DNA from 2 places in the Spongiactinospora sp. 9N601 genome. Region 2 is predicted to be linked to the other one. Evidence: riboswitches for the same ligand, from Rfam matches in the RefSeq annotation. Region 2 holds a riboswitch; the other holds the start of a gene.
What was found. Region 2 has a riboswitch for glycine ahead of gcvP (aminomethyl-transferring glycine dehydrogenase). Riboswitches for the same ligand answer to the same signal wherever they lie in the genome.
Positions count from the first base shown of each region.

Region 1: another riboswitch for glycine. It lies ahead of gcvT (glycine cleavage system aminomethyltransferase GcvT); the one in region 2 lies ahead of gcvP (aminomethyl-transferring glycine dehydrogenase).

Region 1 covers NZ_JBIRBB010000012.1:123,807-132,440, reverse strand. The annotation lists gene ACH34R_RS27750 (DUF6286 domain-containing protein) at 1-432, shown strand, start outside; gene ACH34R_RS27745 (hypothetical protein) at 445-651, opposite strand; gene ACH34R_RS27740 (hypothetical protein) at 674-2,494, opposite strand; gene ACH34R_RS27735 (L-serine ammonia-lyase) at 2,769-4,145, opposite strand; gene gcvH (glycine cleavage system protein GcvH) at 4,180-4,569, opposite strand; gene gcvT (glycine cleavage system aminomethyltransferase GcvT) at 4,566-5,657, opposite strand; glycine riboswitch at 5,796-5,893, opposite strand; gene ACH34R_RS27720 (endonuclease/exonuclease/phosphatase family protein) at 5,930-7,705, opposite strand; gene ACH34R_RS27715 (YybH family protein) at 7,881-8,306, opposite strand; gene ACH34R_RS27710 (response regulator) at 8,398-8,634, opposite strand, start outside.
Region 2 covers NZ_JBIRBB010000006.1:349,767-358,400, forward strand. The annotation lists gene ACH34R_RS16585 (sugar phosphate nucleotidyltransferase) at 1-2,414, shown strand, start outside; gene ACH34R_RS16590 (FHA domain-containing protein) at 2,667-3,179, shown strand; gene ACH34R_RS16595 (MerR family transcriptional regulator) at 3,176-3,856, shown strand; gene ACH34R_RS16600 (bifunctional nuclease family protein) at 3,993-4,463, shown strand; gene ACH34R_RS16605 (MerR family transcriptional regulator) at 4,617-5,234, shown strand; glycine riboswitch at 5,354-5,461, shown strand; gene gcvP (aminomethyl-transferring glycine dehydrogenase) at 5,634-8,489, shown strand; gene ACH34R_RS16615 (tetratricopeptide repeat protein) at 8,579-8,634, shown strand, end outside.

The DNA.
Region 1 (8,634 bases), on a different contig from region 2:
GGCGCGCCGCCGCGGGTCGTGCCGTTCGACCGGATCGTGGCCGCGCTGGACGCGCGGACGTGGTCCGATCCGTTCGTGCAGGCCGGGGCGGCGGCCATGGCCGTGCTCGGCGGCGTGCTGCTGGCGGTCGCGGCACTGCCCGGCCGTACCCGCTTGGTGCCCGCCGAGACCCGCGACCCCCTGATCGTGGTCGGGTTCACGCGCGCGGGGCTGCGCCGTACGCTGCGGACCGTCGCCGAGGGCGTCGCCGGAGTGGACCGGGCGCGGGTGCGGCTCGGCCGCGGGCGGATCGAGATCATGGTGGTCACCGGCGCGGAGCGCCCGGCCACGCTGCTGCGGCAGGTCGGCGCGGCCGTCGGGGACCGGCTGGCCGCGCTGGGCGCGTCCGGCGCGGGCGAGGTCGTGGTACGGCTGCGCGGGACCGGTGGCTGACCGGATGCGCGCCTACCTCGGCAACCGGATCGGCCTGGCCCTGGTCGGCCTGCCCACCCTGCTCGGCGGCGGGTACGCGATCCTGCGCGGACGCGGCCTCCTGCCCGGGCACCCGCGCGGCGACCGGCTGCCCGCCACGCCGTTCGCCGAGACGGTCGCGGCGGACGGGCGGCTGCGCTGGCTGCTGGCCTTCGCGCTGGTGACGCTGGCCATGGTCACCCTGCGCTGGCTGGTACGGGCGCTAGGCCGGGGGCGGCTGGGACGACGGGCCGGGTCCGCGGTCGCGATGATCGGTGTGGGGCTTAAAGAAGTCGAAGGACTCCGCCGTATCCGGGTCAGGGTCGTCGGAGACGAGCGGCTGCGGATCGGCCTGGCCTGCGCGCCAGACACGGATGTCCGCCGTCTGGTCGCCGCGCTGGACGGCGGGGTGGTGGGCCGTGTGCGGCGGGCGGTTCGGGACGACGGGCTTCCCGCGCTGGTGCGCCTGCATGTCCGCCGCCGATAGCGGCGGTCCGGCGTGCCTGCCCTCGGGACGGCGGGTCGGCAGCGGCGCCGCCTCGACCTTGGGCAGCGGGGCGGTGATCTCCTCCGACGGCAGCGGGGTACGGGCCGGTAGCGTTCGCCCGGGCTGCCGTGAGGCGACCGTGACCTCCTCGGTCTCCTCCTCCGGCGGCGGGGCCTGCTCGCGCGCCTCCGGCTCCCCGCGCCCCGGCCGCCTGGCGAAGGCCAGCCCGGCCGCCAGGCACGCGAACGGCACCGCGGGGACCACATAGCGGTGGTCGAAGGCCGCGATGAACGGCGGCAGCGCCAGCAGCGTCACCGCCACCGCGAACGGCGTCAGCACCACCCCGCCCAGCCGCCTGATCCGTACCAGCACCCCGGCCAGCCCGGCCAGCAGGATCACCCCCAGCAGCGGCCCGCGCAGGTACCCCTGCTCCTGATAGACCCGCAGCCACCCCGCGTACGGCTCGGTCACCGCCACATCGCCCGGCCGCCCCTGGTAGGCGGTGGTGATCTCGCTCGCGCTCCGGTCGCGCGAGGCCGGCTTGGCGGGGTCGAACGGCGGGATCGAGCGGGGGAAGACGTACGCGCTCTGCGGCCCCTTGACCGGATAGACCCTGCGCTCCCAGGCGAAGATCGACGCCACGTCCAGCGCCCCGGTGCGCAGGAAGTCGGCCGGCTGCGCCATGATCGTCCGGGTGGCGAACGACGCGGCCAGCGCGTTGCGGTCCAGCCCGTTCAGCGCCTTGCTGTTGTAGGGGGAGTCGCCGCTCCAGATGTACTGCGGCGGCGTGAGCCGCCGCCCCAGCGGCTCGCGCGGGCACAGCGCGGCCTCCGGCTGCGGCGGGCGGACCTTCGCGCAGTCGGCGAACGTCATCACGCGCGCCCACAGGAAGACGTTGCTGCGGGTGAGGGCCAGTTGGCCGTGTTCGGCGCGGAACCACAGGGCGTACCCGCCCAGGCCCAGCGCGGCGGTCAGCGCGGTGGCCAGCACGGCCTTCCAGCCCGCCCGGGTGAGCAGCATGGCCACCACCACGACCGCGACCAGCGCGAGCCCGACCGTCCTGGTGACGGTGGCCGCGGCCAGCAGCAGCCCGGCGGTGAGGGCCATCCACACCGCGGGACGCGGTCGCCACATCACCAGCGTGACCGCGGCGAGGGCCAGGAAGGTGAACAGCAGATCGGCCATGACCAGGTGTTCGAGCTGCACCTGGTGGACGTCCAGCAGCACCGGCGCGGCGGCCAGTGCCCCGGCCCACCCCGGCAGCCCGGCCCGCCGCCTGACCAGCGCGTACACGCAGACGGCCATGGCCAGGCCGAGCACATGCTGCACGGCGGTGACCAGGGCCACGCTGGAGAACGGCGAAAGCGCCCACAGGAACAGCGCATAGCCCGCCGGGCGCGACTCCAGGGGCCGTGGGTCCAGCGCCGCGTTGAGATAGGCGAAGGAGTCGGCCCAGAACCACAGCGCGGGCTGATACCCGAGCATCGCCACCGCGCGCAGCCCCGTCCCGGCGATCAGGACGAGAAGGAACACCCAGTGGGCGCGGAGAAACGCCACTCCAGCCGCCTCCTGCTGGTCTGCCGCGCGGGGTCGGAAAAGACCCCGCGCGGGGTCGCCGGCCGTACCGGCCCCGGTCAGGTCAGGCGCACCATCCTAGACAATGAACGTATTTCGCCCGGCCGTTTGCATCAGGTCCGGCCATGTTTCATCGACTTCGGACGTGACCCGATGTCATGACCCAATGTCCGGCTGACCCGGCCGCAACGGTTCTGACCTGCGAAGACCATCGAAAGGCGGATTCATTCGGCGTAATGGGCACCGCCGGGAAATCTCAGCACTCGATCACATTGACGGCCAGCCCGCCACGGCTGGTCTCCTTGTACTTGTCGAGCATGTCGCGCCCGGTGTCCTTCATGGTCTTGATCGCCCGGTCCAGGTGGACGAAGTGACGGCCGTCGCCGCGCAGCGCGATGCGGGCGGCGGTGATGGCCTTGATGGAGGCCACCGCGTTCCGCTCGATGCACGGGATCTGCACCAGGCCGCCGATCGGGTCGCAGGTGAGCCCGAGGTTGTGCTCGATGCCGATCTCGGCCGCGTTCTCCACCTGCTCGGGGGTGCCGCCCAGGACCTCGGTCAGGCCGGCGGCGGCCATCGAGCAGGCCGAACCGACCTCGCCCTGACACCCGACCTCCGCGCCGGAGATCGAGGCGTTCTCCTTGAACAGCACGCCGATCGCCCCCGCGGTGAGCAGGAAGCGGACCACGCCGTCGTCGTCGGCGTGCGGCACGAACCTGTCGTAGTAGGTGAGCACCGCGGGAATGATCCCCGCCGCGCCGTTGGTGGGGGCGGTGACCACGCGCCCGCCCGCGGCGTTCTCCTCGTTCACGGCCAGGGCGAACAGCGTCACCCAGTCCATGATCTGCATGGGGTCCTTCTCGCTGGTCTCCGACGACAGCCGCACGTGCAGCCGGTGCGCGCGCCGCTTGACCTTGAGCCCGCCGGGCAGTATGCCCTCGGTGGCGCAGCCGCGCCGCACGCAGGCGGACATGACGCCCCAGAGTTCGAGCAGCCGCTCGCGGATCTCCAGCGGGCCACGGCCGAAGGCCCGCTCGTTCTCCAGCATCAGGCCGGAGATCGACAGGCCGGTCTCGGCGCAGTGCGCGAGTAGTTCGGCACCGGTCGAGAAGGGGTAGGGCAGCTCGGTGTCGTCGGGCTTGATCCGGTCGGCGCCGGTGGCGTTCTCGTCCACCACGAACCCGCCGCCCACCGAGTAGTAGACCTTCTCCCGTAGCGGCTCGCCGTCCTTGCCGAAGGCGGTGAACCGCATGCCGTTGGGGTGGTGCGGCAGGGAGATCTTGCGCTCGAAGACCAGGTGGTCGCCGACGACGAAGGGGATCTCCCGCTTGCCGTACAACGGGACGGTGCCCGAGCCGCGCATCGCGGCCAGCCGGTCGTCGATGGAGTCGACGTCGACGAGCTCGGGCTTCTCACCGGCCAGGCCCAGCAGGACGGCCTTGTCGCTGCCGTGGCCCTTGCCGGTCAGGCCGAGCGAGCCGTAGAGGACGGCACGGACGTTCGCCACCCGCTCCAGCAGGCCGTCCTCGTAAAGGCCGCGGGCGAACTTGTGAGCGGCGGCCATCGGCCCGCCCGTATGCGAGCTGGACGGGCCGATACCGATCTTGAACAGGTCGAAGACGCTGATCGCCATCGAGGGGGCCTTCCGTCTGCCGATATCGCCTTGCTCAGGAATCGCCGGAGGAGAGTGCGGTGTACTCGGCCGCGCTCAGAAGTTCGGAGGTGGCGCCGTCGATACGGATCCGGAACAGCCAGCCCTCGCCGTAGGGGTCGCTGTTGACCAGCGAGGGGTCGTCGGAGACCGTGTCGTTGACCGCGACGATCTCACCGGCGACCGGGCTGTAGACGTCGTTCACCGACTTGGTGGACTCCACCTCGCCGATCGCCTCGCCCTCCGTCACGGTGGCCCCGACCTCGGGCAGCTGTACAAAGACCACATCGCCGAGCTGCTCGGCGGCGAAGGCCGTCACGCCCACGGTCGCGAGGTCGCCGTCCTCAAGACCGGACACCCACTCGTGCTCCTTGGTGTACTGGAGCTCTTCGGGAATCTCGCTCACTTCTTCCTCCTGTAGAAAGGCAGATCAACAACATCGACGGGTTCGTGGGAGCCGCGGATGTCCACGGCGAGGGGGCCCTGTGCGCCGGTGTCGACGTAGGCCATCGCGATCGGCCGGCCGATCGACTGCGAGGGCGCGCCGCTGGTGACCTCGCCCACGATCGTGCCGTCCTCGCGCAACACCACGGGGTAGCCGTGCCTGGGCACCCGGCGGCCGACCATCACCAGGCCGGTGAGGCGGCGGCGCGGCGGGGTGTCGCGGACGCGTTCCAGTGCGGCCCTGCCGACGAAGTCGCCCGGCTTGTCGAACTTCACCACGCGGCCGAGCCCGGCGTCGAAGGGGGTGAGCGCGTCGGACAACTCGTTGCCGTACAGCGGCATCCCGGCCTCCAGACGCAGCGTGTCGCGGGCCGACAGCCCGGCGGGGCGCAGCGCGTACGGCTCGCCCGCCTTGGTCAGCGCGTGCCACAGCGGCGTCGCGTCCGGGCCCGCCACGAACAGCTCGAAGCCGTCCTCGCCGGTGTAGCCGGTGCGCGCGATCAGCGCGTCGAACCCGGCGACCGTGCCCGGCAGCCCCGCGTAGTACTTCAGCCCGGGAAGGTCCGCGTCGGTGAGCGTGGCCAGGATCTCCTGGGCGCGCGGCCCCTGGATCGCGATCAGCGCGACGGAGTCGGAGCGGTCGTCGACCACCGTGTCGTACGGCCGCGCCCGCGCGGTCAGCTCGGCGGCGACCCTCGGGGCGTTGGAGGCGTTGGCCACCACCATGAAGGTCTCGGCGGCCAGGCGGTAGACGATCAGGTCGTCGAGGACCCCGCCGTTGTCCGCACAGATCATGGTGTAGCGGGCCCGGCCGGTGTCGAGGGTGCCGAGATGGCCGACCAGGGCGTGGTCGAGCGCGTCGGCGGCCTGCGGCCCGGTCACGTAGATCTCGCCCATGTGCGAAAGGTCGAACAGCCCGGCGGCGCTGCGGACCGCGTTGTGCTCGGCGGCCTCGCTGCCGTAGCGCAGCGGCATCAGCCAGCCGGCGAAGTCGGTCAGCGTCGCGCCCAGGCTTTCATGGACTTCGCGTAGTGGCGTGGGTCGGGACATGTACGCAGACCCCCAGACAGGTCGGATGTGGGCATCCTCCCCCTCTGTCACGGGTGCCTGAGAGCTTCGCCCGGTTCTTAACCGGACTTTCACCTTCGGCGAGGCCATTGGTCCGCCGGCCTGCTTTCCAGAGGTCGCCTGCCCCGAGCGGTCCTTTGCCTTGAGAGGTTCGCGGGGAGGGCTTGCTCCTTCAGGGGTCCTGGCCGGCTGCCAGGACGCTCTCCCGCCGGGATCGTCAGCGACGCGCGCCAGCCTATCAAGATGGGCCAGGTTCAGGGAGCGGCGAGCGCGATGGTGGCCTCCAGAGGAGGAGGGCCGAGGACGGTCACATCGTTGAGCACCGTGAAATCACGAAATATCAGGTCTTTCGTGGCCCAAATCCAGCCGCCCCGGTCGTGCTCGCCGCGCCAGGCGGCGGGCGCGCCGGCCGGTTCGGCGGCGGGGCTGAACCCGGCGCGGTCGAACATCGCGGTCTCGGCGCGGCGGGGGAGGGTCCGGCCCAGGTCACCGGCGATCACCGCGGGCCGCATGCCGTTCCAGGCGGCGAGCAGGGCGTCGAGCCGGGGCGTGAGGGCGGGGGCATCACCGGGGCGGAGGCGCAGCTGCGTGGTGATCAGATGGACGGGCCGCCCGTTCCCGCGCGGTTCGGAGGGGTCGCCGGGGAGGGTCATCGTCCCGGTCGCGTACGACGGGCCGCCGCCGGCTCCCCGCCCCGTGAGCGGCACCCGCGTGAGGATCAGGTTGCCCGACTGCCGGCCCGCGGCGGGTGCCCAGACCCGCGAGACGGGACGCAGCCGCCTGGTCAGCCACTCGGCGAGATCGACGCCCGCGGCGGCGGGCAGGCCCCTGGCGACCCCCTGGAGCATCACCACGTCGGGGTCGCGCTCCTCGATCAGCCGCGCGATCGCCTCGGGATCGACGGCGGGCGCGCCGGTGACACCGTGCTGGATGTTCCAGGACAGCAGCTTGAACTGCGCGCGGGCCGGTGTCTTGGCCGCCGGGGCGGGGGTGGTGACCAGCGCGATCACCGGGGCGAGCAGCGCCACCGCGCAGCCGCCCGCCAGATGGAACTCGTGCGCGACCGCGCCCTGGGCCCGGGGGCGGCCGAGGTGGGCGGCGAGGGCCAGCATCGCCGTACCGGCCAGCGGCCAGACCAGGCCGGGCACGCCCAGCGGCGTCTCCTGGTGAGCCTGGTAGGGCAGTACGACCACGGCGAAGCCCAGGCCCGCCGCGAGCCCGGCCCAGCCGACCCCCTCGCGTCCGTCTCCGGCGAGGGCGCGGGCCAGCAGCAGCGCCGCGCAGAGCTGGGCCGCCGCCAGCGCGGCCAGGACCACCGGGCCGGTGGCCAGCAGGGCGGCGGTGAGCGCGCCGGCCAGCGCGGGCCCGGCGGCCCAAAGGACCCTGCGCCGCCACAGCGCCGCCGCGTGACCGGCCTCCCCGGCCACGACGACGGCGAAGAGCGCGCCGATGATCAGCACCCCGGACGCGACCGGCAGTGGCACCCCCGCCTGCGAGGCGGCGAAGGCCGGACTGCCCAGCATGAGCGTGGCCAGCCCCAGGAACGGCCCGATCACCCAGGCGCGCGGCCCGGCGGGGATCGCGCCGCGCGGGACCTTCCAGGCGAGCACGAGCGCCGCCGCGCACAGCGCGCCGGTGACGACCCAGGGCAGCGGGCCGGGCTGCCAGATCACGTCCCAGCTGAAGAACAGCGAGCGCACCGCGACGTCCAGCGCGATCCCGGTGGGCAGGCCCGCCGCTGCGGCCCCGCCCTCGGCCCCGCCGACGGTCAGCAACAGCGCGATCATCCCGAGGACGACCGCGGCCGACCCGAGCGCGTACGGCGGGGCCTCGAACGCCTGGAGCGCCAGGCGGGCGGCGACCAGCCCGGCCACCGAGACGATGACCGCCGAGTCACCGAGCGCCCGCCCGAGCGGCCCGGCCAGCACGGACGCGGCCAAGGCGCCCGCCGCGACGCCCGCCCCGGCCGCCGTCGAGCCGGCGGAAGACCCGAAGGCCCGCAGCAACTCCAGCAGAATCGCGGTCAACACCGCGATCACCGGGCCCGATGACCCCGGGGATCGGATACGCATAAACGGCACCTTAAGCCCCATACGCCACTAAAGGCGACAAATAGCCACACTTCGCCCATGCGATCGTTCGGTCACAACCCAGCGTGACCGAACGGCTACCGGCCCGCAATGCCCTTGGCCGACACAGTGGAACTCAGCCGGTCCCGGAGCCCCGTTCGGGTGCGAGGGCGGTGCCGAAGGGGTTGTCCATCACGTAGCGCCAGCGACCGTCGGAGCCCTGGCGGACCACATCGGTGGAGGTGCCGCTCAGGTCTACGCCGATGCCGTCGGAGGTGGTGCCACGAATGGCCCAGTCCACGATCAGCAGGGCGATGTCGCCGGAGACGTAGACATGGCGGGGAGTGGCCTCGATGGGCAGTCCCCAGCTCAGCAGATGACGGGTGGCGGCGACCCGTGCGGGTCCGGTCATCGGGGTGCCGGGTGAGGGGACGACGACGCTCGCCTGCTCGTACATCCGGTCAACGGCCTGGGCGTCGCCCGCGTTGAAAGCCGCCACATAAGCCGCGAGATGAGCGTGGAGGGCGGTGAGCGGCTCGGCCTCGGTGTCATGAGTGTTCATGACAAAATGATCATAACACGAAACGCCGCTTGACTTCTGATCGATCACGCCGCGCGACCCGATGCCGGGCGGTACCGGGCGAGACCATCCGTCAGGGTTCGATCAAGCCTGCTCGGATGGCGTAGCGGGTGAGGTCGAGGCGGTCGCGCATGCCGAGTTTCTGGAGGATGTTGGCCCGGTGCCGGTCCACCGTCTTGACGCTGATGACCAGCGTCTCGGCGATCTCCCTGGCCGAGTTGCCCTCGGCGATCAGCTTGACGATCTCCTCCTCGCGCGGGGTCAGCACGCTTTCCGGCAGCCGCTCGCCCTGCCTGGCCCGGCGCAGGTA
Region 2 (8,634 bases):
ACCGGCCGATCATGGAGCATGTGCTCCGCCTGCTGCGCAGGCACGGGCTCACCGAGACGGTCGTCACCGTGCAGTTCCTCGCCGCGCTCGTCCGCAACTACTTCGGCGACGGCGAGGAGCTGGGGATGAGCCTGTACTACGCGACCGAGGAGATGCCCCTCGGCACCGCGGGGAGCGTGAAGAACGCCGCGGACAAGCTGCGCGACGACCGCTTCATGGTGATCTCCGGCGACGCCCTCACCGACATCGACCTCACCGACATGATCCGCTTCCACCGCGACAACGGGGCGCTGGTGACGATCGGCCTCAAACGGGTGCCCAACCCGCTGGAGTTCGGCATCGTCATCGTGGACGAGCAGGGCAAGGTGCAGCGCTTCCTGGAGAAGCCCACCTGGGGGCAGGTCTTCTCGGACACCGTCAACACCGGCATCTACGTGATGGAGCCAGAGGTCCTGGACGAGGTGGTCACCGGCCAGGCGGTGGACTGGTCGGCCGACGTCTTCCCGCGCCTGCTCGACCGCGGCGCGCCCCTGTACGGCTACGTCGCCGACGGCTACTGGGAGGACGTCGGCACCCACGAGAGCTACCTCAAGGCCCAGTGCGACGCCCTGTCGGGCTGGGTCAAACTGGACATCGGCGCCTTCGAGATGTCGCCGGGGGTCTGGGTCGCGGAAGGCGCCTCGGTCGACGCCGACGCCGTGCTCAAGGGCCCGCTCTACATCGGCGACTACGCCAAGGTCGAGGCGGGCGCCGAGCTGCGGGAGTACTCCGTGCTCGGCAGCAACGTGGTGGTCCGCGAGGGCGCCTTCCTGCACCGCGCGGTCGTCCACGACAACGTCTACATCGGGCCGGGCGCCAACCTGCGCGGCTGCGTCATCGGCAAGAACACCGACGTGATGACCGGCGCGCGGATCGAGGAGAGCGCGGTCATCGGCGACGAGTGCATCATCGAGGCGGAGGCGTACGTCTCCTCCGGAGTGAAGATCTACCCGTTCAAGACCATCGAGGCCGGCGCGGTGGTCAACACCAGCGTCATCTGGGAGTCGCGCGGCCAGCGCAGCCTGTTCGGCCCGCGCGGCGTCAGCGGCCTGGTCAACGTCGAGATCACCCCCGAGCTGTGCGTACGGCTGGCCAGCGCCTACGCCACCACCCTGAAGAAGGGCACCTCGGTGGTCACCTCACGAGACTCCTCGCGGGCCGCCAGGGCGCTGAAGCGGGCCGTGGTTAGCGCGCTGAACGCCGGGGCCATCGACGTGCTGGACCTGGAGGCCGCCCCGCTGCCGGTGGCGCGCTTCCACACCTCACGGACCGGCGCGGTCGGCGGCATCGCCGTGCGGACCACCGCGGGCGACCCGCAGAGCGTGGACATCGTCTTCACCGACGACCAGGGCGCGGACCTGTCGCTGGGCGCCCAGCGCAAGCTGGAGCGGGTCTTCTCCCGCCAGGAGTTCCGCCGGGCCTTCCCCGGCGAGATCGCCGAGCTGAGCTTCCCGGCCAGGGCGGTGGAGGACTACGCCCACGAGCTGCTGCGCTGCGTGGACATGAGCGGCGTGCGGGGCGCGGACATGAAGGTGGTGATCGACTGCGCGGGCGGCACCTCCTCGCTGGTCATGCCGACCCTGCTGGGCCGGGTCGGCGTCGATGTGCTGACGGTCAACGCCCGGCTCGACGACGCCTCCCCGACCGAGACGCTGGCCGAGCGCCGCCGCGACCTTCAGCGGCTGGCCGAGCTGGTGTCCTCCTCGCGGGCCGCGTTCGGGGTCCGGTTCGATCCGGTGGGCGAGCGGGTCGCCCTGGTGGACGAGAAGGGCCAGCTCATCAGCGAGGAACGGGCCCTGCTGGTGGTACTGGACCTGGTGGCCGCCGAGCGCCGCGGCGGCAGGGTCGCCCTGCCGGTCACCACCACCCGCGTGGCCGAGCAGGTCTGCCGGTTCCACGGAGTGCAGGTGCAGTGGACGGCGACCGCCGTGGAGGAGCTGACCAGCGCCGCGGCGGGGCAGGGCATGGTCTTCGCGGCCGACGGCCGGGGCGGGTTCGTGGTGCCGGAGTTCGGCCCGACGGTGGACGGCATCGCGGTCTTCATGCGGCTGCTCGGGCTGGTGGCGCGCACCCGGCTGTCGCTGAGCAGGATCGACGCGCGCATCCCCGAGGCCAGGCTGCTCCGCCGCACCGTGCCGACGCCGTGGGCGGCCAAGGGCGCGGTGATGCGGTCGGTCATCGAGGCGGCCGAGGGCCACCAGATCGACACCACCGACGGCGTACGGGTCGTGGACGACGACGGCGGCTGGGCGCTCATGCTGCCCGATCCCAGCGAGCCGGTCACCCACCTGTGGGCCGAGGCGCACGACATGGACACCGCGCAGAGCCTGCTCGAACACTGGGCGCGGGTGGTCGAGCGGGCCGCCGGCGCATGACGCGGCGGGCGGTGGGGGTCTTGTCACGATTGCGGGCCGATCATGCCGAACGGCGCGGCGGCATGGACCGGGAGGCGTGCGCGGCGGTAGCTTTGTCCCGTCCGAACCCACCGTCCGGCCCGCCTTGACCTTTGAGTCTCATCAGCGTAAGTTGCGGCATTCGCAGTCTGAGGAACGTTTGAGAAACGAAGAGCGAGGCGCGCACCGTCAGCACCGTGACCGCGTCTTCGCGGTAGGAGGCCGAGCCGATCGATGCCGAGCGTCTACTGCACGCAGTGCGGTCATGCCAACCCCGAGGATGCCCGATTCTGCTCGCGGTGCGGGTCGCCGCTGACCCGAGCGGAAACGGCCGGCGACACCACGTCGACGATCTCACTCGCGGGCATCGAGGCATATGAGGCCGAGACGGGGGAGACGCTCCTCGCCGAGCGGGCGGCCGTGGAGCAGTTGCCCCCTGGGCAGGCGTTGCTCGTGGTGATGCGCGGCCCCAACCAGGGCAGCCGCTTCATGCTCGGCAACGAGCTGACCACGGCGGGTCGTCACCCGGAAAGCGACATCTTCCTGGACGATGTGACGGTGTCACGCAGACATGCGGAGTTCTACCTGCACGCGACCGGCAATTTCACGGTGCGCGACGTCGGCAGCCTGAACGGCACCTACGTCAACCGCGAGCGCATCGAAGAGGTGCCGCTCCACGGGGGAGACGAGGTGCAGATCGGTAAGTTCCGCCTGGTGTTCCTCACCAGGGGCGCTGGAGGGCCATGAGCGCGCAGGCCGCCCGGTCGCACATGAGCATCGGGGACGTCATCGCCCTGCTGCGGGGCGAGTTCCCCGACATCACGGTCTCCAAGATCCGCTTTCTGGAGGGTGAGGGGCTGATCGAGCCGCAGCGCAGCCCCTCCGGCTATCGCAAGTTCACCCACGCCGACGTCGAGCGCCTCCGCTACATCCTGACCGAGCAGCGCGACCGCTATCTGCCGCTGCGCGTCATCAAGGACCACCTGGAGGCCGCCGACCGCGACGACCGGCTCCAGACGCGCCCGAGGGCGGTCCAGGAGCCGCAGCGGACCCAGGAGGTCCGGCTCAGCCGGGAGGAGCTGCTGGAGGCCGCCGGCATCGACGAGGAGACGCTGGCCGAGCTGGAGGACTTCGGGCTGCTGGCCGCCGTCGCCCGCCGCTACGACGCCGACGCGCTCGCCGTGGCGCGCAGCGTGGGCCGGCTGGCGGCGTTCGGCATGCACGCCCGTCACCTGCGGGCGGTCCGGGCCGCGGCCGAGCGCGAGGTGGCCCTGGTGGAACAGGCCGTGGCCCCGCTGCTGCGCCGCCGCGCCCCCGGCGCGATCGACCGGGCCGACGAGGCCGCCAGGGAGATGTCCGGCCTGCTGCTGGACATCCACGCGGCGCTGGTACGGGCCCAGGTTCGGGGGGTTCTCGGACGTTGACCTCCCGGCGCGCCATTCGGGCTCCGGTGAGTGTTACGTTGAATTTCGGTGACCTACCACCAGTGGTTGACCAGTGAGCGGGCGTCGGCGGCGGTCCGGCCGGCGCGGGGCCCGCGACAAGGATACGGAGCAGCCCGTGTTGCAGATGGAGGTCGTGGGCGTCCGGGTCGAGATGCCCACCAACCAGCCGATCGTCTTGCTCAAGGAGGCGCACGGGGAGCGATATCTACCGATTTGGATAGGTATGACGGAGGCCACGGCGATCGCCATGGCCCAGGCCGAGGAGCCCCCTCCGCGGCCGTTGACGCATGACCTGTTCAGGGATGTGCTCGACGCGCTCGGGGTGGCGTTGCGCACGGTGAACATCGTGTCGCTGCGTGATGGCATCTTCTTCGCCGACCTGGTCTTCTCCAATGGCGTCGAGGTCAGCGCGCGGCCCTCCGACTCCATCGCGCTCGCCCTGCGCACCGGTGCGCGGATCTTCGCCAGCGAGGAGGTGGTGCAGGAGGCCGGGGTGACCATCCCTGATGACCAGGAGGACGAGGTGGAGAAGTTCCGGGAGTTCCTCGACACGATCAGCCCCGAGGATTTCGGCCGTGCAGGGTGAGGCCGGGTGAGATGGTTTGTAGCGCTTCACGACGCGCCGAGCGGGATCGTTGACTGTGGATGACCACGGTCCTACGGTGCAAGTGAACCCTGCGGTTGTAATTCACGAACCCCCAGATCAGACCGCGGGATGAGAGAAAGCCGGAGGTCCGCAGTGGCGGTCAGCAGCGGCGAGGGCAAGACAGCCGGCCAGGATGATCCGGGACGGCGCGAGAGCGCGCGTCAACGTGCCGGTGAACAGGGCCTGCTCTTCGATGAGCGGCCCACGGCGTTGCCCGCCGACATCGGGTATCGCGGTCCCACCGCCTGCGCGGCAGCCGGAATAACCTACCGGCAGCTCGACTACTGGGCGCGTACGGGGCTGGTGGAGCCCGGAATAAGAGCCGCGCACGGCTCGGGCTCACAGCGGCTCTACAGTTTCCGTGACATTCTGGTGCTCAAGGTGGTGAAGCGGCTCCTTGACACCGGGGTGTCGCTCCAGCAGATCCGCACCGCCGTACAACACCTGCGCGACCGGGGTGTCCCCGACCTGGCGCAGATCACGCTGATGAGCGACGGGGTCAGCGTTTACGAGTGCACCTCCGCCGACGAGGTGATCGACCTGCTGCAGGGCGGGCAGGGCGTCTTCGGGATCGCCCTCGGGCGGGTCTGGCGAGAGGTCGAGGGGTCCCTGGCGGAGCTGCCGGGGGAACGCGCCGAGGCCGCCCCGGGCCTCGATGAGCATCCGAACGACGAGCTGGCGCGGCGCCGCAAGGCCCGCAAGACCGGCTGAGCGGCCTGACCGCGGCGAAGGCCCTCCGGGGTGACACGGCAAGGCCGTGACGGGGCCTAGCGGGAGCGGCAGGTGGGATCGCCGCGGCGATACGGGGTAGCCTTTACTTCGAAGGCCGATGACCCTGTGCGGGAGAGTCCCCGAGCCGGCGCCTGCGGGCGCGGGTCCGGGGCGCCGAAGGAGCAACCTCCCCGGAATCTCTCAGGCACCCGTACCGCACGGGCGAGGCAACTCTGGAAAGCGGGCGCGTTCGCCAGACGCGCCTCACCGACGGTGCAAGCCCCTGTCCGAGCCAGGGGTGAAGCTCTCAGGTCGCGGCCGGCGCGTCGCGATGACAGAGGGGGAGTCCGGCATACGCCCGCGCTCTGCGCCGGTCTCCACCGCATCGGGAGGCTCTCCATGACCGATCGTTCCCCGCTCGACACCCACGCCGGCCTGGCCGCACCGCCGTTCGAGACCCGCCATATCGGGCCGTCCCCGGCCGAGCGGGCGCACATGCTCAAGGCGATCGGCTTCGCCGGCATCGACGACCTGGTCGCGACGGCCGTCCCCGAGTCGATCCGGGCCAAGGACCGGCTGGATCTCCCGGCCGCGGCGAGCGAGCGCGAGGCCATCGCCGAGCTTCGCGCGCTGGCCGGCCGCAACCGGGTGCTCACCCCGATGATCGGGCTGGGCTACCACGGCACCGAGACGCCCGCGGTGATCCGCCGCAACCTGCTGGAAAACCCCGGCTGGTACACCTCCTACACCCCCTACCAGCCGGAGATCTCCCAGGGCCGGCTGGAGGCGCTGCTCAACTTCCAGACGATGGTCTCCGACCTCACCGGGCTCGACGTGGCGGGCGCGTCGCTGCTGGACGAGGCCACCGCCGCCGCCGAGGCCATGACGCTGGCCCGCCGTGCCGGGCGCGCCAAGAGCGCCGTCTTCGTGGTCGACGCCGACGCGCTGCCGCAGACCAAGGCGGTGCTGCGCACCCGCGCCGAACCGCTCGGCATCGAGCTGGTGGAGGCCGATCTGAGCGGTGAGCTGCCCGAGTGTTACGGCGTGCTGGTCCAGTACCCGGGGGCGAGCGGCAGGGTCGCGGGCTTCGCCGGGCTGGCCGAGCGCGCCCACGCCCAGGGCGCCCTGGTGGTGGCCGCGGCCGACCTGCTGGCCCTGACCCTGCTGGCCTCGCCCGGCGAGCAGGGCGCGGACATCGCGATCGGCTCCACCCAGCGGTTCGGCGTGCCGCTCGGATTCGGCGGCCCGCACGCGGCCTACATGGCGGTGCGCGAGCGCCTTGCCCGCCAGCTTCCCGGCCGGCTCGTGGGCGTTTCCCTGGACGCCGGTGGCCGGACCGCCTATCGCCTCGCCCTGCAGACCCGTGAGCAGCACATCCGCAGGGAGAAGGCGACCAGCAACATCTGCACCGCGCAGGCGCTGCTCGCGGTGATCGCCGCGATGTACGCCGTCTACCACGGCCCCGAGGGGCTGACCAGGATCGCGCGGCACACGCACCGGCACGCCCGCGCCCTCGCCGAGGCCCTGCGCGCCGGCGGCGTCGAGGTGGTCCACGAGAGCTTCTTCGACACGGTGCTGGCCAGGGTGCCCGGCGGGGCCGCCCGCGTCGTGGCCGCCGCCGTGGAGCGCGGGGTCAACCTCCGCCAGGCCGGGCCCGACCATGTGGGCATCGCCTGCGACGAGACCACCACCGGGGCCGATCTGGCCGCCGTCCTCGGCGCGTTCGGCCTGGCCGCCGAGAGCCCGGTCCCGGCCGGCGGCGACGCCCTGCCCGCCGACCTGGCGCGCACCTCGCCGTTCCTGACGCACCCGGTGTTCCACACCCACCGCTCCGAGACCGCCATGCTGCGCTACCTGCGCAGGCTCCAGGACAAGGACATCGCCCTGGACCGGTCGATGATCCCGCTCGGCTCCTGCACGATGAAGCTCAACGCGGCCACCGAGATGGAGCCCATCACCTGGCCCGAGTTCGGCGGCGTGCACCCCTACGTCCCCGAGGACCAGGTGGAGGGCTACCTGGCGCTGATCCGCTCCCTTGAGGGCTGGCTGGCCGAGGTGACCGGCTACCACGCGGTGTCGCTGCAGCCCAACGCGGGTTCCCAGGGCGAGTACGCCGGGCTGCTGGCCATCCGCGGCTACCACCGCGCGGCCGGAGACGACCACCGTGACGTCTGCCTGATCCCCTCCTCGGCGCACGGCACCAACGCCGCCAGCGCCGTCATGGCGGGCATGCGGGTCGTCGTGGTGGCCTGCGACTCCGACGGCAACATCGACGTGGCCGACCTCGACGCCAAGATCGCCGAGCACCGCGACCGGCTGTCGGCGATCATGGTGACCTACCCGTCCACGCACGGCGTCTATGAGGAGTCCATCACCGAGGTCTGCGCCAAGGTGCACGAGGCGGGCGGGCAGGTCTACGTCGACGGCGCCAACCTCAACGCCCTGGTCGGGCTGGCCAAGCTGGGCGAGCTCGGCGCCGACGTCTCCCACCTCAACCTGCACAAGACGTTCTGCGTCCCGCACGGCGGCGGCGGGCCGGGCGTCGGCCCCATCGCGGTCCGCGCCCACCTGGCCGGCTACCTGCCCGGACACCCGCTGCGCGACGGTTCGGGCGTCGGGCCGGTGGCCGCCGCGCCCTACGGCTCGGCCGGGATTCTGCCGATCTCCTGGGCCTACATCCGGATGATGGGCGGTGACGGCCTCAAGGCCGCCACCGAGCAGGCCATCCTGTCGGCCAACTATCTGGCCCGCAGGCTCGCCCCGCACTACCCGGTGCTCTACACCGGCCGCGGCGGGCTGGTCGCCCACGAGTGCATCATCGACCTGCGGCAGATCACCAAGGAGACCGGCATCACCGTGGAGGACGTGGCCAAGCGGCTCATGGACTACGGCTTCCACGCGCCGACCATGTCCTTCCCGGTGGCGGGCACGCTGATGATCGAGCCCACCGAGAGCGAGAACCTCGCGGAGCTGGACCGCTTCTGCGAGGCCATGATCGCGATCCGGGAGGAGATCGCCAAGGTCGCCTCCGGGGAGTACGACCGGGCCGACAACCCGCTGCGCAACGCCCCGCACACCGCCGACTGCCTGATCGAGGACGACTGGGCGCACCCCTACCCGCGCTCGGTGGCCGCCTACCCGCTGGCCTGGCTGCGGGAGGGGAAGTACTGGCCGCCGGTGCGTCGCATCGACCAGGCCCACGGTGACCGCAACCTGGTCTGCTCCTGCCCGCCGCTGAGCGCCTACGAGGCATAGTCGCATACCGGACACCACCGCTCTCGGCATGTCGCGGGACGGGAGGGGCGGGGGCCGTTAGGCTGTTCGATCATCGGTGAAGGAGCGTGATGACCCCCCCGGAGCTCGACGCCCCCGCCCTGGAGACCGCGCGGCAACTGGCCGA